DNA from 3 places in the Agrobacterium sp. K11 genome. Region 3 is predicted to be linked to each of the others. Evidence: predicted binding sites of a transcription regulator. Region 3 holds the regulator's gene; each other region holds the start of a gene.

Region 1 (7,915 bases), on a different contig from region 3:
GTCCGTGCCGGGACCGGTGAAATGCAGCGACGAGAAACGTTCACCGTTCAGCCATGCCGAACGCTTGGCGAGATTGGCGTTATGCTCCGCCCATGCCGCGACCGGATCGGCGAGATCTACCCGCGAAGCAGCGAAGATGGCGTCCGCGAGCTTGCGAACCGCTTCGTCTTCCGTCACGCCGGGAAAGACCTGTTTTGCCCAGGACGGGTTTGGATAGGAGATGATGTTCCAGTTGATATCGAAGTTGGAAATCTTCTCAAGCGCCGGCTTATAGGCCGTGGAATTGGCCTTGTTGGCGCGCGCCACCTTGGCGGGATCCTGTTCGGCCAGCAGCATGGGGTTGTCGCCGGCAATCGCAAGCCGCGCCGCGCCATTGGCATAGGCCTTGGCCATGCCGTCATAGAGCCAGCCGGAAGCCCGGTCGAAATTGGCGTCGCTGGCGTGGCGGTAGCGGGAAAGCGTGGTTTCTTCGTCGGAGTAGAAGGTGGTGACCAGCCCGCCGCCGGCAAGATAGGCGTGTTTGGTCAAAAACCGCACCAGCGGCAACGCGGCCAGCGGAGCGGTGATCACCAGATCCTGATCCTTCTGCAATTGCAGGCCGACCTTGACGGCGACTTCAGCCAGTTTCTCGAGTTTGACGGGATCGATGGGGGAAACAGTCATGATCTGCCTTCGTATATTTCAATCGGAGGCGCCGACCATAGCCCATTCGCCTCGAAAGCCAAATGCTTTCAAAGCTGTGTCCAGTCGTCAATCGGCCACCAAAGGTGCGACAACGGCTTTCAGCGCCGCCTGCGCGTCGCCGGGGGAAAGCCTTACCTGCAAACCGCGCTGGCCACCATTCATGTAGACATAGGAATGGGTCATGGCCCCAGCCTCTATGGCGGTCGGAACCTGTTTTTTCTGTCCAAAAGGGCTGATGCCGCCCACATGATAACCGGTTGCCCGCTCCGCATCGGCGGGCTTCATCATACTAGCAGATTTTCCCCCGAAGGCGGCGGCGAGCTTCTTCATACTCACTTCCCGGTCGGACGGGACGACGACGCAGACCGGCTTGCCATCCAGTTCAGCCATCAGTGTTTTCAGAACCAGATGTGGCGGCTCGCCGATAGCTTCGGCCGCCTGCAGGCCGATCCGGTCGGCATTCGGGTCGTAGTCATAGGTAACTGTGGTGAAGTTCACACCGGCCTTGGTCAGCATCTGGGTAGCGCGGGTTGTCTTGGACATGGTGGCCTGCGCTCACGCAAAGAGGGACTGATAGGTTTCCGGCTTGAAACCGACGGTTATCGCCTCCTTGGCCTCCAGCACCGGTCGCTTGATCATGGAGGGCTGCTCCAGCATCAGGCCAATGGCCTTTTCGCGGGTAAGATCGGCTTTCTGGCTATCGTCCAGTTTTTTGAAGGTGGTGCCGGCCCGGTTCAGAACCGTTTCCCAGCCCGCGGCATCGCACCATGTTTCGAGATGGGCCTGGTCGATGCCGGCCGCCTTGTAGTCATGGAAAGAATAGTCGACACCGTTGGCCTCCAGCCAGCTTCTGGCCTTTTTCATCGTGTCGCAGTTCTTGATGCCGTAAATGGTGACCGTCATGTTGCCTGCCTCTTTGTCTTGAACTTCCGACATAACAAATAATGCGCCGTATTCAACCCGCAGCCTGAAGCACGGAATTCTAGCCATGCAAAAATGCAGTGTCTGACATCCAAACGAGCGCGAGCAAAGCTGCATGGCTTCCCTGCTACATCATGAGTTGTAGCAGAGGCCAAGAATGCCCATTATCTGGGCATCAAAGATGGAGAGAAAAATGCGTCAGGTTGCAAAGACATCGCGTAACTTCTTTGGCGAAACTTTCGCCGTTCTCGGTGCCGCACTTTCGGTTTCGGCCGCTGTTCGCGCGCATCGCAAGCCGGCCCGCGCCGACCTCGAAGCGCTTGGCATCGACGGCAAGGCTTTCGACAAGGTTCAGCTCTAAGCTGATTATCGTTTGCAGCGAGGCGACATCGCCTCGCTCGTGCGTATATGTTGGCGGGCCTTAGCGTTCCGCCTGCTTTCGGTTCGGCCGTTTTCTCGGACCGATCAGTTTATCCGGTAAATGCAGCTGGCTTTCGAGCGGCTCATAACGATCTGCTTTTGCGGAGAGTGCGAAGCGTCCAAGGGACTCATGTCGCGTTTCGCCATTATGGCTGAAAACAAGCTCGAAATTACCCGCAAGCCAGCTATAGGGTTTTCCGGCCGGCATCGGCTCTATCTTCCCGCAGCCATAAATCATCGTGATATGCGGCGTGAAAGATGGTGCCGCGATATAGGGAAGGTTTGCCTGTCGAAGCGCTCGTTGCAGCAGCTTCACCAGAGCGTTGATCTCCGGCAGATCACCACCGTTTCGCAGCACCAGACTATTGCGATTGCCGAAAAGCGCGCTTGCGTCCAGGGTGACCGGAACAGGCCGCGCGTTTACAGCACCCATTGCTGCCTTCAGCCTGCTTGTCAGTCCGTGAGGGATTGTCTCGAAACATCCCAAACACAGCAGGGTTATGTGCAGAAGCTCGGCGGGATATGCCTCGCGGGTTGTCCGACCCATGGCATGATGCGACGCATCAACAAAAATTCTTTCCGCCAATTGCCGTGGTGGCTTCAGCAGTAGCAGGAGCTTGTTTCGAAAGCGCGGATTGATGCGCCGTATTTTCTGCGGCTCCAGCCCATCAAAACAAAGCTGCCTTAAGGCTCTTTCGTCCGCCAACTCGCACTCCATGACGATGCTCCACAGCCTTATACCAAGGCCGGAAACCTATCATTGCGCGGTGATAAAATAAAGAACAAAAGAGGAACAAAAGGCGGAATTGCTCCGCCTTCGTTTTACTCCCACTCGATCGTACCGGGCGGCTTGCTCGTCACGTCATAGACGACACGGTTGATGCCGCGGACTTCGTTGATGATGCGGGTCGCGGCGCGGCCGAGGAAATTCATGTCGTAGGGGTAGAAATCCGCCGTCATGCCATCCACGGAGGTCACGGCGCGGAGCGCACAGACGAAGTCATAGGTGCGGTAGTCACCCATGACGCCCACGGTCTGCACCGGCAGGAGCACTGCGAAGGCCTGCCAGATGGTGTCGTAAAGACCCGCCTTGCGGATTTCGTCGAGATAGATCGCATCTGCCTTGCGCAGAATATCGAGCTTCTCGCGGGTGACCGCACCGGGGCAACGGATCGCCAGACCCGGGCCGGGGAAGGGATGGCGCCCGATGAAGCTTTCCGGCAAGCCGAGTTCACGGCCAAGCGCACGCACCTCGTCCTTGAAGAGCTCGCGCAGCGGCTCCACCAGCTGCATGTTCATGCGCTCGGGAAGGCCACCGACATTGTGGTGGCTCTTGATGGTGACGGAAGGACCGCCAGAGAAGGAAACGCTCTCGATGACGTCAGGGTAAAGCGTACCCTGCGCGAGGAAATTCGGAGCACCCTTGCCGTCTGCTGCGATCTTGGCAGCTTCCGCCTCGAAGACCTCGATGAACAAACGGCCGATAGTCTTGCGCTTCACTTCCGGGTCGGAGACGCCAGAAAGCTGGCCCAGGAACATGTCTGCGGCATCCACATGTACCAGCGGAATATTGTAATGGTCGCGGAACATGCCGACGACCTGCTCGCTTTCGCCAAGCCGCATCAGACCGTGGTCGACGTAAACGCAGGTCAGCTGGTCACCGATCGCCTCATGGATGAGGATCGCCGCAACCGAGGAATCGACGCCGCCGGAGAGTGCGCAGAGCACGCGCCCGGTGCCGACCTGATCGCGGATCTTGCGGATCATCTCGGCGCGATAGGCTGCCATCGTCCAATCGGATTTGAGACCGACGATCTTGTGCACGAAGTTGGAGAGCAGCTTGCCGCCATCTGGCGTATGCACCACTTCCGGGTGGAACATGGTGGTGTAATAGTGGCGTGTCTCGTCGGCAGCTATGGCGAAGGGTGCGTTCTCGGAGGTTGCGATAACCTCGAAACCTTCCGGCAGTTTCGTCACGCGGTCGCCGTGGCTCATCCAGACGGGATAGCTCTTGCCCTGTTCCCAGAAACCGTCGAACAGAGGGCTTGCCTTTTTGATGTCGATATCGGCGCGCCCGAATTCCGCCGCGTGACCGCCCTCGACAACGCCGCCAAGCTGGGTGCAGAGCGTCTGCTGGCCGTAGCAGATGCCGAGGATCGGAACCTTGCTGTCGAACACCGCCTGCGGCGCTCGCGGGCTGCCTTCCGCCGTGACAGATGCGGGGCCGCCGGAGAAGATCACGCCCTTGGGCTGGAGCTTCTCAAACGCCTCTGCGGCATTCTGAAACGGGTGGATTTCGCAATAGACCCCGGCTTCGCGGATGCGGCGCGCAATCAGCTGCGTCACCTGGCTGCCGAAATCGATGATGAGAATGCTGTCGGGATGGGCTATCTGGGTCATGGCGAGCCTTTAAAGAAAATGGCGGCTTTAGGCAACCCGGAAGCGGGCGTCTAAAAGCGGAAATTTACTAAAATCGCGAGGTTCAAAGGGTGATCGCACCATCTTCGATGGCGCGGCAAAGCCTGTCGACGGCGTCTGCGAGCTTTTCATCGATGATATGCAAGTATTCCGTCCAGTCGTCCACATGGTTCACATCTTCCCTGCCATCGGAAATACCGCGCAGGCCGATGAGCGGCACGCCGAAGCGCTGGCAGGCCCGGAGCACGGCATAGGTTTCCATTTCCACCATATCGGCATCGATCGACCCATAGGCAGCACCAGAGACGACGTTAGCACCCGTGGAAAGCCGCGCCTCGGCAATATCGGGTATGCGCAGGGGCAAGGCCACCTCGGCCGGCAGATCGAGAAACGGCGTGCGACCCTTTTCAAAACCGAAGGCTGAGGCATCCATGTCGCGATAGGCAACAGAAATCGCCTGATAGATGCCAGTCTGGTCGAGCGTCCGCGAGCCGGCGGAGCCGAGCGAAACGACAAGGTCAGGCAGATGACCCGCCGCATCGAGACCAGCAAGAATTGCCGTGACCGAAATCGCTGCCTCGACCGGGCCGACGCCGGTCATCAAGGGCGCGATGCGCGCCTGCAGGTGGGGGCCGTATTCGGCGGAAGCCGCCATGACGAAAAGAATGGATTTGTCTGCAACATGCAAAAGCCGGTAGCTCATCCGGTAATATCCTCGCGGCCCTTCACCACCATCATCGTGCCTGTCATGGAGGCGATCAGCTTCGCCGGCCCGTCGGAAAGGGCGTAAGCGCGGCCATCGGCAACGATCAGGTTGTTGCCCGGCTTGATGATTTCGCCACGAAACAGGAACCGCTCGCCGCGCCCGGGTGACATGAGGTTGACCTTGAACTCGATTGTCAGCAGCGAGGCTTCCGGCTCTATGATCGTATAGGCGGCATAGGTGCAGGCGGTATCCAGGCCGGCGGCAATGACACCGGCATGCAATATGCCGTGCTGCTGTGTCAGCTTTTCATGAAACGGCAGCTCGATTTCCACCAGACGGTGTTCGATGCGGCTTATCTGCGCACCGATTGCCTGCACCACACCCTGCCGCGCAAAGCTTCTTTCTATCCGCTGACGAAAATCGCCGGGATCCGTGATCTCCATTGGCTTACCTGCCTGCTTTTGTCCTCACCGCAAACTGACATGGCGTGTGGCGGCGGGCAAGGCAAGTGCCGCAGGAGCAATTAGTTCAGCACGGCGATGCTGGCATTCAGCAGCATGGCAAAGGCGACCCAAAGGGCATAGGGCACGAAAAGCCACATGGAGATGCGGTCGCGACTATAGGTGAGCGCAATGAAAGCCAGAATGCAGATCAGCATCGGCACGATGATGACGAGCGCACCTGTCGGGCTTTGCATGCCGAAAAAGATGGGCGACCACAGGAAATTCAGCACCAGCTGCGTGAACCAGAGACGCATGCGCGTGCCCGCCGGTCTCACGATCCATGTTCGCGCGCCTGCAATGCCGATCATCACGTAGAGCGTTGTCCAAACGGGGCCGAATATCCAGTTGGGCGGGTTGAATGGCGGCTTCTGAAGCGACTGGTACCATTCGCCCGGCACGTTGTTGATGCCGATGAGCGCACCCAGCGCAACAACCACAACCACGAAAATGATATACACGGACAGGTTTTTCATGACGCCTCAAATGCTTTTTGGTCTTTTTTGTTCCGGTGCATTTTCAGTATTTTAGCCTGAAATACGCACGATATGCTGGTCCCACGCCACGTCACTGCGAATAGCCTCGAAAAATCCTTCATAGGAAGAAACCGCAATGCCCTTTGTGGCGGGGGCAACGCCCGCAGCCTCCCGCACGGTCGTCTCTGATACAACACGCCCGGTTTTCACATCCAGCGTCACGGCCGCGTTGCCATTGGGTGAGGTCAGGCCCACCAGGCCATCGCGCCGGTTGACGGCGATGGCACCGACATAATTGGCAAGGCGCACCGTCGTTTGCTCTGGTAGATCGACGAAGGCAAGGTCCTCGCCCTTCGAGAAATGGCCAACAAGCGGCGGAAGATCGTTGCGCGGTCCCTCATATTGGCAGGCGAACCAGACACGCCCGTCATCGCCGAGATCGACATGGCGGGTGGAAAGCTGTCGTAACTGGTCTGGCATCGTATGTTTCTGGATCAACTGGCCGCTGGCGGCGTCCAGAAGCACGAGCGACGGCTGCATGCTGTCGACATTGAGTTTGGTTCGGCCGAAATCCGGGTGGGTCTCGATGCCGCCATTGGCGATCACGATCAGCCTGCCATCGTCGCTCACGGTCATGTCATGGGTGCCAATGCCGTGGGCGTCGTATTCACCGATGCGGGCAAATCCGTTGCGGGCATCGTAAAGCCCGATAACACCGCGATTGCCATCGAAGTCGTTTTCACTGGCGTAGAGGATCGCACCGTCGGGAGAAAATTGTCCGTGGCCGTAGAAGTGGCGGTTTTCCGGCGTGTGCATCACGACAGGTTCGCGGCGTCGCGCGGGGTCAAAGGCCATGAAGAAGGTGCCGGGCCGGCGCGCAAAGGCCACTGTCATGCCGGTCGCATGGCTCGTTGCCATTCCATGGGCGCGGGCTGGGAGCGCAACACGGTCGATGATCTCGCCGCGTTCGCTCACAGTCGCAATGCCGTAGGAACCGTCATGGGCGCGAAAAGCGGAAGCGAAGACAGCGTCGGCGCGTTCAAGCGCATGCAGCGAGCCGGGAGCGAGCGTCGCAAGGAACGGAATGCCCACCGCCTTGATGAAGCTGCGCCGGTCTATGAGCGTCGGCTTTTTGCCTGATATCACCGCCTCAGTCTCCGTCGGCGAAGGAAAAGCCGGAGCTGAGACCGATTGCGCCGCCATACTGGTCGTTGAGGCGGTAGATCAGGTCTTTGCCGTTCAGCAGCAGGTAATCCACCTTGGCGCGTTGCTGGTCGTCATCAAGGGCCTTTTCCACGTTGGTATCAATCGTTCCGGCAATGCGGATCATCGATTTGGCGATGAAATCGATGGAGTTGACGATGGAGCGCTGGTCGGGTGGCACGAGTTCGACCATATCGGCCGTGTGCAGGAGGGTTTGAACGGCCTTGATGTTTGCGGCAATGCTTTTCCACGTCAGGCCGGACCGCCAGTAGATCGCCGTGCGGGGAAACTTCGCCTTGTCCGGCCCCTTGTAGAACGTCTCTATGCGCTGGTCGCGGATTGCTTCGGCGCCGTGCACGAGAATGCCAAGCAGCGCAACCAGCGCCTCACGCTCATCGCGAAAGACGGGATTATCCGCGCCGGGCTGCGTCCAGTTTTTCTGCGCGCCGTCAGGTGTGTTCCAGCTGTCGGAAAGCTCCACCGCCACATTGGCAACGTTGCCGGCAATCGCCGCGCCATAACGGCAACGGAAATCGCCCTTCTTGTCGAACAGGTCACCCGCATCGGTGCCATAGAGCACGAATTCC
Region 2 (7,915 bases), on a different contig from region 3:
TTGCGATGAAAGAAAGGCTTTTGCCTTGGTCCGATTTTCTACTATGACAAATCCGCTTGTTTTAAACGGCCCCTGTCCGCAGGCGCGCCCTCGTTTTCCGGTCTAGAGAAATATGTCGCATAACAGCTTCGGTCATCTTTTTCGCGTTACCACCTGGGGCGAAAGCCATGGGCCCGCTTTGGGCTGCGTGGTGGACGGCTGCCCGCCCGGTATTCGCTTCACGCTTGCCGAGGTGCAGCACTGGATGGACAAGCGCAAGCCCGGCCAAAGCCGCTTCGTTACCCAGCGCCGTGAAGATGACATCGTCAAAGTCCTGTCCGGCGTGATGCTGGATGAGGACGGCGAGACGATGATAACCACCGGCACGCCGATCTCCATGCTGATCGAAAATACCGACCAGCGTTCCAAGGATTACGGCGAGATTGCCCGCAGCTTCCGCCCCGGCCATGCCGACTTCACCTATGATCTGAAATACGGCATTCGCGACTATCGCGGCGGCGGACGCTCTTCCGCCCGCGAGACGGCGGCGCGTGTTGCCGCAGGCGCAATCGCCCGCAAGGTGGTACCGAGCCTCAACGTGCGCGGTGCGCTGGTGCAGATCGGCAAACACAAGATCAACCGTGACAATTGGGATTGGGACCAGGTCGATCAGAACCCGTTCTTCTGCCCCGATCCGGCGATGGTGCCGGTATGGGAAGAATATCTTGACGGCATCCGCAAGGCGGGATCGTCGATCGGCGCGGTCGTCGAAGTCGTGGCGGAAGGTGTTCCGGCCGGCATCGGCGCGCCGATCTACGCCAAGCTCGATCAGGATATTGCCTCCAGCCTGATGTCGATCAACGCCGTCAAGGGCGTGGAGATTGGCGAGGGATTTGCCTCGGCCGAGCTTTCCGGCGAGGAGAATGCCGACGAGATGCGCATGGGCAATGACGGCAAACCGATTTTCCTGTCGAACCATGCCGGCGGCATTCTGGGGGGCATCGCGACTGGCGAGCCCGTCGTCGCCCGCTTCGCCATCAAGCCCACCTCCTCCATCCTGACGGAGCGCCAGTCCATCGACACCGACGGCCGCAATGTGGATGTGCGCACCAAGGGCCGCCACGACCCCTGCGTCGGCATCCGCGCCGTGCCGATCGGCGAGGCGATGGTGGCCTGCACCGTTGCCGACCATTATTTGAGAGATCGTGGCCAGACCGGCCGGTTGAAGTGAGGTAAATCCGAAATGGCCTATGATCAGAAACGTGTCGTCGACGCTATCCGCGCTTTCGAAGCAGGCGAGATCGTTGTCGTGACCGACGACGACGACCGTGAAAACGAAGGCGATCTGATTATTTCGGCGGTTCATTGCACGCCGGAAAAAATGGCGCTGATCGTGCGCCACACATCCGGCATCGTTTGCGCGCCCATGCCGCGTGATGAGGCAAAGAGGCTGAACCTCAACGCCATGGTGGCGGAAAACGACAGCGCCCACACGACCGCCTTCACCGTCAGCGTCGATTTCAAGCATGGCACGACGACCGGTATTTCCGCGGATGACCGCACCTTGACGGTGCGCAACCTCGCCAACCCGAATGTCGGCGCGTCGGATTTCACCCGGCCAGGCCACATTTTCCCGCTGATTTCCCGCGAAGGCGGCGTGCTGATGCGTTCCGGCCATACCGAAGCGGCCGTCGATCTCTGCCGGCTCGCCGGCCTGCCGCCCATCGGCGTCATCAGCGAGCTGGTCAATGACGATGGCACCGTGATGCGCGGGCCGCAGGTCCTGGATTTCGCCGAAAAACACGGCATGAAGCATGTTTCGGTCGCCGATCTGATCGCCTATCGCCAGCGCAAGGAAACGCTGGTGGAGATGGAATCCTCCTTCACCATCCAAACCCCTTTCGGACCGGCCAAGGCGCATACCTATTCCCTGCCATGGGACCGGATGCAGCATATGGCGGTGATTTTCGGCGATATCCGCGATGGCGTCGATATTCCCGTCCGCCTGCACCCTGAAAACGTTGCTGACGACGTGTTCGGCGACCGCCAGCCGGTGCAGCACTATATGCAGAAGATCGCCGAAGAAGGCCGCGGCGTCATCGTCTATCTACGCGAAGGTTCTGTCGGCGTCGGCCAGGTGGACGGACGGCGCAAGGCGCGTGATCCCGACGAAGCGCACGCACAGGCCCGCTCCCGCGAAAATGAGTGGCTGGAAATCGGCCTCGGCGCGCAGATTCTCAAAGACCTCGGCATCAGCTCGATCAAGCTGATGACGACCCGCGAGCGCCACTATGTCGGGCTGGAAGGCTTCGGGATCAAGATTTCGGCAACGGATATCGGGTGATTTAGGGACGTCGCGAGGGCGCTTCGATTTGGCGTCCTCTCCTCCCGTCCGGCGTCATCCTCTGTCTTGTGCCGAGGATCTGCAGACGCATCCTATACATTTTCCGTTGCAGATGCTCGGGATGGGCCCGAGCATGAAGGAAGAAACAGTCGCCGGCTCAAGGCGCAATTACACTTCCCGCCACCCCTCCAGATAATTTACACTCTCCACTCCCGTAAACTTCGCAAGCCGCGACAATTCCGCGTCTAGTTTCTCGAGCCTTCCCGCTGAAGCGCGCACGCCCGGTTCCAGCCACAGGCGGCGCACATCCAGCGTGCCGCGCTTGCGGTCTGCCTTCATGTCGATACGGCCGATCAGCCGGTCGCCTTCCAGAAGCGGGAAGACGTAATAGCCATATTGCCGTTTCGGCTCGGGTACGAAGACCTCGATACGGTAATAGAAGCCAAACAGCCGCTCCGTGCGGTTGCGGTCGCGCAACAGCGGATCGAAGGGGCTCAGCACACGGACGCGGGACGACGGTTCCGGCAGGTTGGCGACATCGGCGCTGAAATCGGCAAATGCATAGGACGGGCGGGCAGCACCGCCATCGCTTGCGAGAAGCGAGACCTCGCACAGTTCGTCACGGTGGCTCTTGACCCAATCCCTCGCCTCCTGCGGGGTAACGAGATCAAAAAAGGCGGCGATTTCGCCATGGGTGGCAAAACCCAGCCGGGTGAGCGCCTGCCGGCAGGCCCAGTCGACGAATTGCGTATGCTCCACTTCGCTTTCGTGGTGCTCGCCGGGAATGACCCGCTCCGCCAGATCATAGACCTTCTGGAAATTCACGCGGCCGGATATGGCAAGCTTGCCGGTGTGCCACAGATATTCGAGTGCGGTCTTGGAAGGATGCCAGTTCCACCAGCCGCCGGACTGATGCCCCTCCTCCTTCAACTCACGCGCCAGAACAGGACCCGTGGCGGCGATGCGCTCCAGCGTCTCGGCGAAAGCCGCATCGAACCCGTCACCATGCCATTTGCGCCAGCGCTCCTGAATGATCGGCTCGCGGCGGCGGAAGCGGTGCTTCCAATAGGGGTAAAATTCGGTCGGCACGATGGAGGCATCATGCGTCCAGTGCTCGAACAGCGCGCGGTCCTTTTCCAGCAGTGCTGTCAGATGTTCGCGCCTGTAGGTCTGGTTTCGGGAGAATATTATCTGGTGATGGGCGCGCTCCACCGTGCCGATACTGTCCACCTGCACGAAACCGATATCGGTAATGAGCCGCAGCAGGCCATCCTTGGAAAGCGCCTTTCCGGGCGGAGAGCAAAGCCCCTGCCGCGCCAGAAAAATCCGCCTTGCCGCTTCGTTTGAAACCTTGATCGTCATAAAGCAGAAGGTATGACGGCTTTTTCAGGATTGCAATGTTCTTTTTTTGTTCTTTGTTTCACTTCTGTTGATGACACGATATAGAACCGGAAAGCGATAGAGGGATGCATCAATCTTGGAAATCCGTTTCGACACCGCAGGCGTCGCCTTCGAGGGCAGGCAGGCTTTACAGCCCGTGTCCCTGACATTGACTGAACGGCGTATCGGCGTCATCGGCCTCAACGGCTCGGGCAAGACCACCTTTGCGCGGCTGATCAATGGTCTGACAAAGCCGACGCACGGCAAGGTGTCGGTGAACGGTCTCGACACCGTCAAAGATGCGAGAGCGGTATTGCAGGCAGTCGGTTTCATCTTCCAGAATCCGCAGAACCAGATCATCCTGCCGATCATACGCGACGATGTCGCCTTCGGCCTCAAGCGACTCGGTATCGGCAAGTTGGAGACAGAAACGCGGGTCAAGGCCGTGCTTGCCCGGCTCGGTATCGCTCATCTGGAAGAACGGCGCGCGCACGAGCTTTCCGGCGGCGAATTGCAGCTGGCGGCACTGGCCGCCCTGCTCGTCACTGAACCGCAAATCCTCATTCTCGATGAACCGACCAATCAGCTCGACCTCAAAAACCGCGCGACCGTTGAAAAGACAATGGCTGCGCTGTCGCAGGCGCTTGTCGTCATCACCCATGATCTGCCGCTGCTTTCCGGCTTCGATCGCGTACTGGTTTTTCACGAAGGCGAGCTGGTTGCAGACGCCAACCCCGAAGAGGCGGTGGCACGTTATCTGGAGGTTGCGTCGCGATGAAGTCGCTTCATGTCGAAGGCACGGGCTGGCTCTACCGCGTCTCTCCACGCCTCAAGCTCGTGACGCTGATGGTTTTCAGCATTGCGCTGTTTCTCACCCGCGATCTGCTTTTGCTGGGATGCGCCGTCGTTGTCGCCGCCGCCATTCTGCGCGAGACGCGGCTGCAATTCCGCGAGATCGGCCTGCGGCTACGCCCGGTGATGCTGACCATTCTCCTCGTTGCCGCCTTCAGCCATCTGCTGCTTCCGGTACACGATGCGAGTGTCAATCTTTTGCGGCTGACTGCACTGGCGCTTCTCGCCACCGCCGTCACCATCACCGTCAGCATTTCGCAATTCATGGACGAAATCGCGCTTGCCGCCGCCCCGCTGGAAAGGCTGGGGCTGGTCAAGGCGGCCGATATCGGGCTCGCGGTCGGGCTCGTCGTGCGGTTCGTGCCGGAGATCGTCAACCGTTACCATGCCGTGCGCGATGCGCACCGCGCGCGCGGCCTCCCCGTTCGGCTGGCCACGATCATCGTGCCGCTCGTCATTATGACGTTGAAGGATGCGGATGCCATTGCCGACGCCATTGACGCGCGCGGTTTCAGAGGCCAAAGCTGACGGCAAAACAACCATCCGGAGTTCCCGAGCCATGACGACCCGCGACCTTGTGCTGATCTCGCTGTTTTCCGCCATCATCATCGCACTCGGACTTTTGCCGCCGATCACGCTTGGTTTCATTCCGGTGCCCATCACCGCGCAGTCACTTGGCGTCATGCTGGCCGGTGTCGTGCTGGGGGCGAAACGCGGCACGCTCGCGGTTCTTCTGACCATCCTCATCGCCGCCATCGGCCTGCCAGTCCTCTCAGGCGGACGCGGCGGCCTTTCCATCTTCACCACGCCGACCACGGGCTTCCTGATCGGCTGGATTGCTGCCGCTTTCGTCACCGGCACGCTCTCGGAAAAACTCGTCAATCGCGGCCAGTCGGCTCTGACGCAGGGTATCGGTTTCTTCATCGCAAGCCTCGCCGGCGGCGTGGTCGTGCTTTATGCCTTCGGCATCTCCTATCTGGCGCTGGTGGTCGGGCTCGGGTTTGAAAAGGCGTTCATGGGTTCGCTCGCCTTCATTCCCGGTGATGCGTTGAAGGCCGTGCTTGCCGCCCTTGCCGGCCGCGCCGTGATGGTCGGCTATCCGCTTTTGCCGCAGCGCGCTTGATCAGCTTATTTCGGGAGGATTAGAGAATGGCGACCCGTCTTTACGAACATCCGATCTTCCTTGAACACATCACGCCGGAAGGCCATCCCGAGCGGCCGGATCGGCTGCGATCTCTGAACATTGCGCTCGAACATCCGAATTTCGAGCGACTGGTCCGCAAGCAAGCACCGCAGGCCAACGAGGATGCCGTGCTTCTGGCGCATCCGGAGGAGCATCTGCTGTCCGTCATGCGCCAGATTCCCGAGGAAGATGGCGAGATCAACCGCGTAGAGGCCGACACCTATGTCTCGCCGAAAAGCCTGCAGGCGGCGCTGACCGGCATAGGCGCTGCGATGGTGGCGGTAGATGACGTGTTTACGGGTGCCGCCGACAACGTCTTCGTTGCGTCCCGCCCGCCCGGCCACCATGCGGAAACCGCAAAGGCCATGGGGTTCTGTCTCTTCAACAATGCAGCAATCGCCGCCCGTCACGCCCAGAAGGTGCACGGCGCAGAGCGCGTCGCCATCATCGACTGGGACGTGCATCACGGCAACGGTACGCAGGATATCTTCTGGAACGACACGTCAGTGCTGTTCTGTTCCACCCACCAGATGCCGCTTTACCCGTGGAGCGGCGATAAAAACGAAACCGGCGTGAAGAACAATGTCGTCAACGCGCCACTTTCCCCCAATACCGGCAGCGAGTATTTTCGCGAGGCGTTCAAATCCCGCGTCCTGCCAGCGATTGCCGATTTTTCGCCCGATCTCATCATCATCTCCGCCGGTTTCGACGCGCATCATCGCGATCCGCTTGCGCAGATCAATCTGGTGGGCGAGGATTTCGACTGGGCGACAGGGCGGTTGCTGGAAATGGCGGACAAATACGCCTCGAACCGGGTCGTCAGCCTGCTTGAAGGCGGTTATGATCTGGAAGGGCTGGCGGAATCGGCGGCCATGCATATTTTGAGAATGATGAAGGGTTGAAAATGACGGAAAATGCCAACACAGCCGATGTCAGCGGTTATTCCTTCGAAAAGGCCGTCGCCGAGCTGGAAAGCATTGTTGCACGCCTGGAGCGCGGAGACGTGGCGCTGGACGAGTCGATCGCCATCTACGAGCGCGGCGAAGCCCTGAAAAAACATTGCGAGACGCTGTTGAACGCCGCCGAAAAGCGTATCGAGAAAATCCGTCTCGACCGCGCCGGAAAACCACAGGGCGTGGAGCCGCTGGACGGGGAATAAACACGTCCTGTTGAACGGGGGCGACACAGCGTTCAACATTACGGCGCTCCCACGTCGTATCGTTCGTGGTAAGCTTGCGTGTAACGATACGAGGAGCTTCGGATGTCCTTCTTTCCCGGCAACGATCCTGTCGCGGGTGATGCTTTCGCCTGCGACGCCATCGAAAACCTCATCATTCCGCGCACCAGCGATATTGGCGGCTTCGCCGTGCGGCGGGCGCTGCCGACGCGGCAGCTGCGGCTGGTCGGCCCGTTCATCTTTTTCGACCGCATGGGTCCGGCCATCCTGAAGGCGGGCGAGGCGCTGGATGTCAAGCCGCATCCGCATATCGGGCTTTCCACCGTTACCTATCTGTTTGACGGCGAAATCAAGCATCGCGACAGCCTCGGCACCGAACTGGTCATCCGGCCCGGCGACATCAACCTGATGACGGCGGGGCGCGGAATCGTGCATTCGGAGCGCACGCCGGAAAACCTGCGCGGCCATCCGCTTTCCATGTCCGGCCTGCAGACCTGGCTTGCCCTCCCTGATCATATGGAGGAAATCGCTCCGGCCTTTTCCCATACCGCCCGGGAAGACATGCCTCTGATCGATATCAAGGGCGCATCCGGTCGGGTCGTCATCGGTGATTTCGAAGGCCTCACTTCCCCCGTTTCGGCTTTTACTGACACGCTTTACGTTGACCTGACGCTGGAACCGGGTGTGAAATTCCCGTTCTCCGCCGACCATGAGGAACGGGCGATCTACATTCTTTCCGGCTCTCTGGATGTCGCGGGTGACGTTTTTGCCGCCGACCAGTTGCTCGTCTTCCGGCCCGGCGACGACATCACATTGCAGAGCGGCAGCGGCGGCTGTCACATCATGATCTTCGGCGGTGCGGCACTCAACCAGCGCCGTTACATCTGGTGGAACTTCGTTTCGTCATCAAAAGAACGCATAGAGCAGGCCAAACAGGAGTGGAGAACCGGACGCTTCGATATCGTTCCCGGCGACGAAGAAGAGTTTGTCCCTTTGCCGG
Region 3 (7,915 bases):
CGCTGTCCGCCGGTGGAACCGCCCTGCCCGCCCGGCTGCTGCACCGAATGGGTGGCGTCAAACACGACCGGAGCGCCGAGCGAAGCCATGATCGGCAACGAGCGCATGTCGGAAACCAGCGTGTTGTAACCGAAGGACGCGCCGCGCTCGCACAACATCACATTCGGATTGCCGCTCTCATTGAGCTTGGCAAGCACGTTCTTCATGTCCCAGGGCGCCAGAAACTGGCCCTTCTTGACGTTGATGACGCGGCCGGTTTTGGCGGCAGCGACGAGAAGATCGGTCTGGCGGCTAAGGAACGCCGGGATTTGCAGCACATCCACCACCTCGGAAACGATGGCGCATTGATCTTCCGTGTGGATGTCGGTCAGAACAGGAAAACCGAATTCCTTCTTGAGATCGGCAAAAACCTGCATCGCGTTATCCAGGCCGATGCCGCGTTTTCCGGAAAGCGAAGTGCGGTTCGCCTTGTCGAAAGAGGACTTGTAGACAAGCCCTATTCCCAGCTTGTCGCAAAGCTCCTTCAGGACGCCAGCGATCATGAAGGCATGTTCGCGGCTTTCCATCTGGCAGGGGCCGGCAATCAGCGAAAACCGCTCGGTATTCGAGAAGGAAACCTTGCTGGCGCCGTCGCCGGCGGTGACTTTAAGATTGTTCGTAACGCTCATCATTTTTCCTCGAAGGCGAAGGCAACACCCTGACCGGGTGCTGCGGGCACCACCAGACGGCCGTCCGCTTTTGCGCAGGACACGCCATTAGCAGCAAGCACCGCCTCTGTCACGGCAAGATCGTGTGACGAAAAGACGATGCCCGCGCCGCGCAATCCGCCTTCGTTGCCATCCTGAGCATTCAGGGCCTGCCCGCTGAAAGCCGGTTTTCCGGTCAATCTGATGCTGGCATTGCCGGTCGCGAAAACCATATCACCGCCCGGAGACCATTTGCCTTCACAGCCAAACACCGTCTCGATCAGGCCCGCCACCTTCATATCGCCGCCGGTAAACAGGACGATTTCACTGAGGCCGGTGACACCATTGGCGTGGCGCTCCAGCATGGTGCGATCGCCCGGAAGGGCTTGAACCCGTTGACAACTGAACAAAAAGAAATCCGCGGCCGCCCCGCTTGCAGCAAAAGCAAGCCGGAACGCCGCCTCGCCTTGCGAGCCATCCGGCATCCGAACAGGCCGCGAAAACTCGAAAACATCGCCCGCCGAAAGGCCGGCTGCCCGAAACCGCTCATGGTCAACCAAGGCGTCTTCAGTCCTGGCGACAAGAGCCGAAAAACCCTCCTGCCCGTCCCGTTGCCGGAAGGCCACATCCCTGCCAGTGAAAACATCACCCCTCTCTATTGACGCATTATATTTAGCCGGATCAGTAATTGCGAGCGGCTCCAGATAGGTGCCATCGGCGAAAAATACGCAGGCATTTTGGGTGCCGAAAGGATGCAGAGCCTCCGGCGCAACCGTAAAGCCAAGACTGACGAGGCGCTTCACGGCGACGCCTATGACTTCCACGGGCAAAACGAGATGGTCAACGCTATAGGGTTTCGTCATGAAAATGTATCCTGCTGGCCTTCCGCCCGGAGCATGCCGGGACGGTTTCGACCGCACAAAAGCACAATTGCGTGCTATGAGGCAAATCATCACAGCAACAGATGGCACCTTCACGAAATTTTAGGGGATTGCAGAACACATATGGAACATATAGTGTTCGTTCTGTATTTGTTTCGCGACTTCCACTACGATTCTAAAGGGTGTTTTCCTCATGCTCACGCGCAAACAGCAGGAATTGCTTCTCTTCATTCATGAACGAATGAAAGAGTCCGGCGTGCCGCCCTCCTTCGATGAAATGAAGGACGCACTCGATCTTGCTTCGAAATCCGGCATCCACCGCCTGATAACCGCTCTCGAAGAGCGAGGATTCATTCGTCGGCTACCGAATAGAGCTCGGGCGCTGGAAGTCATCAAGCTGCCCGAGGCTTATACGCCGGGTGCAAGGCCGCAGCGCGGCTTTTCGCCGAGCGTTATCGAAGGCAGCCTTGGCAAGCCCAAGACGCCGGAACCGGCCCCTGCCCCCAAGACGCCGGCCAATGATCTGGGCGGGGCTGTCACCGTGCCGGTCATGGGCCGCATCGCTGCGGGCGTGCCGATTTCCGCCATCCAGAACAACACCCATGATGTGGCCGTGCCAGTAGACATGCTTGGCACGGGCGAACATTACGCTCTTGAGGTCAAGGGTGATTCGATGATCGAGGCCGGCATTTTCGACGGCGACACAGTCATCATCCGCAACGGCAACACCGCCAATCCCGGGGACATCGTTGTGGCTCTGGTGGATGACGAGGAAGCCACGCTGAAGCGCTTCCGCCGCAAGGGAGCCTCCATTGCGCTCGAGGCGGCAAACCCAGCCTATGAGACCCGTATCTTCGGGCCCGACCGGGTGAAAATTCAGGGCAAGCTGGTGGGGCTGATCCGCCGCTACCATTGATCTTATCGAACCGAACGTATTCACTTTACAATAGGCGTCATCGTGAAGATGGCGCCTATATTGGGTTTGGCTGTTTCCAAACGTGGCGTGCTTTTGCGGGTGCACGAGGATATGCGCCATTCAGCCTATGCGCGTTGCCCTTTCTAAACTGAGTTCCTACTCCATAAAGATGCTTCGGTTTCGCTACAGGCGTGGTGGCGAATGGGCTGTTCGCTATAATTGTCGAAGCGATCCCATCCGCTGTTTTTTAGCGACGTTGTTCTGTCGTGTTGCGCAGTCAGTTTTAGTGGTCACCAAAGGGTGACTTATCGCAAGTCGCGCTCTCAGCGACCCCACATCACCATTCATCAACGGCGTTTATGGGAGCCATGGATAATTTTCGATATTCCGTGAACGCTTGGCAGGTGTAGAAATACGCGTCATATCCGGGAGATACGCCATGTACGATCTTTATATAGCCAACAAGAACTATTCTTCATGGTCGCTGCGGCCGTGGGTATTGATGCGCACGCTCGGTATCGCCTTTGATGAAAAGCTCATTCCGTTCGGCGAAGGCGTCTCCTTCTCCTCCTTTTCGCCGACGGGCAAGGTGCCCTGCCTGGTCGACGAGGGTATGACGGTTTGGGAAACGCTTTCGATCGTCGAATATCTTGCCGAAAGACACCAGGGTGTCTGGGCAAGCGACAAGCATGCGAGGGCCTGGTCGCGTTCGGCCGCAAGTGAGATGCATGCCGGCTTTTCCTCGCTGCGCAATCTCTATCCCATGTCGGTGGGCATTCGGGTCAAACCCAGGGGCGGCGATGCCGGGCTTAAAGCCGATATAAAGCGGATCGATGCGTTGTGGAGCGAGGGTCTCACAAAATTCGGCGGGCCATATCTCGCCGGTCAAAAGTTCACGGCGGTCGATGCTTTCTTCTGCCCGGTTGCATTCCGTTTCCAGACCTATGGCAGCGCGGATCTTTCGCCAGCAGCGAAAGCCTATTGCGACCGGCTGCTCGCCCTGCCTGCCATGCAAGAATGGTACGAGGCCGGTTTGAAGGAGAGCTGGCGCGACGCTGGTCATGAAGAGGAAGTTGGCGAGATCGGCGAATTGACTGAAGATTTGCGCGCCAAGGCCCGATGATCCATGCTGGCGGCTGTCATTGCGACGCCGCCAGCAGCCGGATGATGGGCTGCGGCAGATCACGGTCGAAACGTCCGCTTTTCCAGTCGTAATAACGGTGCTGGCTCCAGGGCCTGTCCGTTCCGGCGATTGCGGCGCGCAGCCCGCTCGCCACACCCTCCTCCCTCTTGTTAGCAAAATCTATTTCCACAGAACCGAGACGCCGCAAGATGTCACGGCTGAGCAGGAGTGCACCCGAGCGGCACTGCGAAAAAGAGGTTCTGCGGGAAACAACGACGATATCGGCAATATCGCAGGCTTTTCCGGCGAAGCGGCCATCGTCCAGAACGACGATCCACTCTCCGCTTGCGGCGCTCGCTACGCACCATATGTCTTTCCTGCAGGTGAAGACGCCAACTTTGGCGTCTTTGAGCGCCGCCGTCATCTCGCGTACCACCACAGCCATGTCTTCGGGCGACAGTTTCGATCTCGAGTCAGAACCAGCAGTATTTGCCATGCTCTCACCATTTATAAAATCTGGCGGCACGGTTTTTTCCGGCAGCAGCAGCGCCCTTTGCCACTGGCCGTAAACGAAGCCCTGCGGACGGGCTTTTGTGGTTGAGACCTTGCCTTCCTCCACGAGTGCCACCAATTCGCCGTCCTCGTGAATCAATAGATCCGGCAGATCACGATAGGCCGTAACTGCCGACACGCCGAAGGCGAAGAGCAGAAACGGGATGCCAAGAAGCGCAAGCCGGCTGCGCAGCAATGTCAGCAGCAGGAAACCCACCGAAGCCAAACCGATAAACCAGCCATGCGGACGCCCAGTCGCTGCGCTGCCGCCCCAGGAGGCCACCTCGTTTGCAACCTCGATGACGAGTGCCATGCCATAACCCATGATCTTCAGGAACGGCGCATCGAGCCCGAAGGGCATCAGCAGCATGGCGAGAAGAGCGAATGGCATGACGATCAGCGACATGAGCGGCATTGCAGCCAGATTGGCGAACAGTCCATAGGTGGTGACACGGTGAAAATGTTCGGCCGAATAGATCGCCGTAGAAAGGCCCCCGATCAACGACGTCGTGATAACGCCGCCAATGACCGCGCCCATCATTTCCGCCACCTTCAGCCATGCGGGCTTGCGCCCGATGAACAGCCGTTCGCGGTCCGTGCGCCAACGGCTCCAGAAGGCATAGGCGGACACAAGCGCTATGGTGGCCGCAAATGACATCTGAAAACTCGGACCCATGATTTCCGAGGGCGAGAAAGCCAGAATGATCAGGGCGGAAATGGCAACGTTTCTGAGGCTGAGTGATGGTTGATCGAAAAGGACAGCAATCAGCATCACAGACATCATCAGCCAAGCACGCTCGGCGGAAACGGCAAAACCGGAAATCAGATAATAGGCAAGCGTCATCAGCAGTGCCGCGAAAGCCGCGATCTTCTTGACCGGCCAGCGCTGCGCAAAGGCGGGAAACAAGCTGAAAGCCAGTCTCAGGCCAACAAAGAATATGCCGGAGGCCAGTGCCATGTTGAGCCCGGATATGGCAACGATATGGGCAAGGCCGGAGAGCCGCAACGCCTCCATCGTCTCCGCCGATATAGCCTGTCTCTCATCGGTGATGATGGAGGCGGCGAAGGCTCCGGCATCACCGCCGATGGTGGTGCGGATGCGTTCGGCAATTGCGCTGCGAAGGCCGTAAAGCCGCATATCGGCCCATTCCAACCAACCCTTGTCAGGCCTTGCGTCACCAACGGGTGATACAAGCGCATCCGGTGATTTATAAAAGAAACCGGTCGCGCCTATGCCTCTGAAATAGGACGTGAAGGCGAAGTCGTTCAGTCCCGGCAAGGCCGGGCCGGACGGCGGCGAGAGGCGGACCTTGCCGCGAAGGGTTGCTCCGAGTGCGATCGGCTCGCCTCCGCCACGCGAAAGCACCGATATCCTCTGCGGCGGACGCGACAATGTCGGGTCCGCTGTTGCGGTCAGATCGACGACATATCGCCAGTAGCCGCGTGCATCGACCTCCCGGCGCACCACAGTGCCGGTGATGGTGGTGGTCACGGGGGTATCCAGCACCACGGTCCCTGCCCGTCGGGTTTCGAAATCGGCCAGGAGCATGCCGAGCAATAGAAAAGCGAAAGGGCCGCAAACCGCCGCCGCAATGCCAGCTTTATATCTCACAAAGAGCGCCAGAACGGCGACAAATAGAAATGTGGCAATCAAAATGACCGGGGAAGGCGTGGCATCTAGAGAAAACCAGAGTACCGCGCCGCAGCCGATGAAAACGGGAATGAAAAGAAAATAGTGGCCGAATGCGCGCTCCTCGGCCAGGCACGTGGCGATTTTTTCGGCCACGGTAGTGTTGCGGTTAATCTCGGGAATAATGGCGGGAGTGTCATATGTTGTCGCATCACTGCTTCGGCGGAGAGGAAACAGAATTTCCCGCGTGCCGGGCATGTCTCCCTGCATCGTTTTAGCATATACGAAATGCTGTTTTTCCCCTTGACCGAGCAATCCCCACCGCCCCTTGCCGCACCAAAAACAGGTTTGCAGACCAGCGCTGGGGATTGCAATCCTTTACTTTAACGATGCGTTGACCGAGATTGAATTGCTGCTGCCGGGAAAGCCTGAAGCAACGCGATTGCGTTTGCCGCAATGCACAATTTGACCTTTGGATAGCTTGGCATCCGCGCAAGGATCATATAGCTAATCGGTAGACGCTTAACCGCGGGGCGTATCTCAACGCCCCCACCCGCATGTTTTCGGAGGATCAGTATGACGGAAAAAAGCGCTACAGTGACACTTGGCGAAAAACAGGTCGAACTCCCGGTTAGGGAAGGCACGATTGGACCAAGCGTCGTCGATATCGCCACGCTGTACAAGCACACGGGCTCCTTCACCTACGACCCCGGCTTCACCTCGACAGCCTCCTGCGAATCCAAGATCACCTATATCGATGGTGACGAAGGCGTTCTTCTGCACCGCGGCTTCCCGATCGAGCAGCTTGCCGAACAGGGCGACTTCCTGGAAACCTGCTATCTGCTGCTTTACGGCGAATTGCCGACGGCTGCGCAGAAGAAGGACTTCGACACCCGCGTAACGCGCCACACCATGGTGCACGAGCAGATGAGCCGCTTTTTCACCGGCTACCGTCGCGACGCACATCCGATGGCTGTCATGTGCGGCACGGTCGGCGCGCTCTCGGCCTTCTATCACGACTCGACGGACATTACGGATCCGCACCAGCGCATGGTCGCTTCGCTGCGGATGATCGCGAAAATGCCGACGATCGCCGCCATGGCCTACAAGTACCATATCGGCCAGCCCTTCGTTTACCCGAAGAACGACCTCGATTACGCTTCCAACTTCCTGCACATGTGCTTTGCCGTGCCTTGCGAAGAGTACAAGGTCGATCCGGTTCTGGCTCGCGCCATGGACCGCATCTTCATCCTGCATGCGGATCACGAGCAGAACGCTTCCACCTCCACGGTGCGTCTTGCCGGTTCGTCGGGTGCAAACCCGTTCGCCTGTATTGCAGCGGGCATCGCCTGCCTCTGGGGTCCGGCACATGGCGGCGCCAACGAAGCGGCGCTCAACATGCTCAACGAAATCGGCACGGTTGACCGCATTCCGGAATATATTGCCCGCGCCAAGGACAAGAACGATCCGTTCCGCCTGATGGGCTTTGGCCACCGCGTGTACAAGAACTACGACCCGCGCGCCAAGATCATGCAGAAGACGATGTACGAAGTGCTGGAAGCCACCGGCAACTCCGACGATCCGATCATGCAGGTCGCGCTCGAACTCGAAAAGATCGCTCTTTCCGATCCTTATTTCGTCGAGAAGAAGCTGTACCCGAACGTCGACTTCTATTCGGGTATCACGCTGAAGGCGCTTGGCTTCCCCACGACCATGTTTACCGTGCTGTTCGCACTGGCCCGCACCGTCGGCTGGATCGCGCAGTGGAACGAAATGATCGAGGATCCGCAGCAGCGCATCGGCCGTCCGCGTCAGCTCTACACGGGCGCCGGCAAGCGTGACTACGTTCCGGTTTCCAAGCGTTAAGCCGGGAAACCAACCAACATAAAAAAGCCGGCGGGTTTTATCCGCCGGCTTTTTTGTTGGATATGATCATCGATAAGAATAGCGAAACCTGCCCTGCCAACCCCAGGAAGCAGAGAGGATCGCTACCGGTTCAGCCTTGCTGCTTGCGGCTGTTCAGCACATCGAGAAGTATAAGGGCGCCGGTTTCGCCAGGAGGCACTTCTGTGTGCAAACGCTCCTGCACAAGAGCATAGCCGTCCAGCATCGCCCGCCGTTCGGTGG

The links. Region 3 encodes LexA, which represses DNA repair genes until DNA is damaged. Its sites were predicted from a motif close to TGTTCNNNNTGTGTTCNG; they were not measured.
Positions count from the first base shown of each region.
Region 1: AC5SEO_RS08595 (2'-5' RNA ligase family protein) is a predicted target of LexA. The motif match lies at 2,804-2,821, and genes of this name have one in related genera.
Region 2: AC5SEO_RS06515 (energy-coupling factor ABC transporter ATP-binding protein) is a predicted target of LexA. The motif match lies at 3,722-3,739, and genes of this name have one in related genera.

Region 1 covers NZ_JCAHRB010000003.1:697,439-705,353, reverse strand. Annotated here, with positions in the region: gene AC5SEO_RS08615 (aminopeptidase) at 1-663, opposite strand, end outside; gene ybaK (Cys-tRNA(Pro) deacylase) at 751-1,227, opposite strand; gene AC5SEO_RS08605 (ArsC family reductase) at 1,240-1,587, opposite strand; gene AC5SEO_RS08600 (hypothetical protein) at 1,799-1,966, shown strand; gene AC5SEO_RS08595 (2'-5' RNA ligase family protein) at 2,027-2,743, opposite strand; gene guaA (glutamine-hydrolyzing GMP synthase) at 2,848-4,425, opposite strand; gene AC5SEO_RS08585 (5'-methylthioadenosine/S-adenosylhomocysteine nucleosidase) at 4,508-5,146, opposite strand; gene AC5SEO_RS08580 (PaaI family thioesterase) at 5,143-5,592, opposite strand; gene AC5SEO_RS08575 (TspO/MBR family protein) at 5,673-6,125, opposite strand; gene AC5SEO_RS08570 (DUF1513 domain-containing protein) at 6,177-7,271, opposite strand; gene AC5SEO_RS08565 (imelysin family protein) at 7,276-7,915, opposite strand, start outside.
Region 2 covers NZ_JCAHRB010000003.1:260,912-268,826, forward strand. Annotated here, with positions in the region: gene aroC (chorismate synthase) at 113-1,210, shown strand; gene ribB (3,4-dihydroxy-2-butanone-4-phosphate synthase) at 1,223-2,323, shown strand; gene AC5SEO_RS06510 (winged helix-turn-helix domain-containing protein) at 2,492-3,685, opposite strand; gene AC5SEO_RS06515 (energy-coupling factor ABC transporter ATP-binding protein) at 3,801-4,481, shown strand; gene AC5SEO_RS06520 (CbiQ family ECF transporter T component) at 4,478-5,083, shown strand; gene AC5SEO_RS06525 (biotin transporter BioY) at 5,115-5,678, shown strand; gene AC5SEO_RS06530 (histone deacetylase family protein) at 5,705-6,640, shown strand; gene AC5SEO_RS06535 (exodeoxyribonuclease VII small subunit) at 6,643-6,897, shown strand; gene AC5SEO_RS06540 (pirin family protein) at 7,000-7,915, shown strand, end outside.
Region 3 covers NZ_JCAHRB010000005.1:57,822-65,736, forward strand. Annotated here, with positions in the region: gene kdsA (3-deoxy-8-phosphooctulonate synthase) at 1-668, opposite strand, end outside; gene AC5SEO_RS13150 (VOC family protein) at 668-1,549, opposite strand; gene lexA (transcriptional repressor LexA) at 1,761-2,483, shown strand; gene AC5SEO_RS13160 (glutathione S-transferase family protein) at 2,923-3,606, shown strand; gene AC5SEO_RS13165 (ComEC/Rec2 family competence protein) at 3,623-6,058, opposite strand; gene gltA (citrate synthase) at 6,365-7,654, shown strand; gene lpxB (lipid-A-disaccharide synthase) at 7,785-7,915, opposite strand, start outside.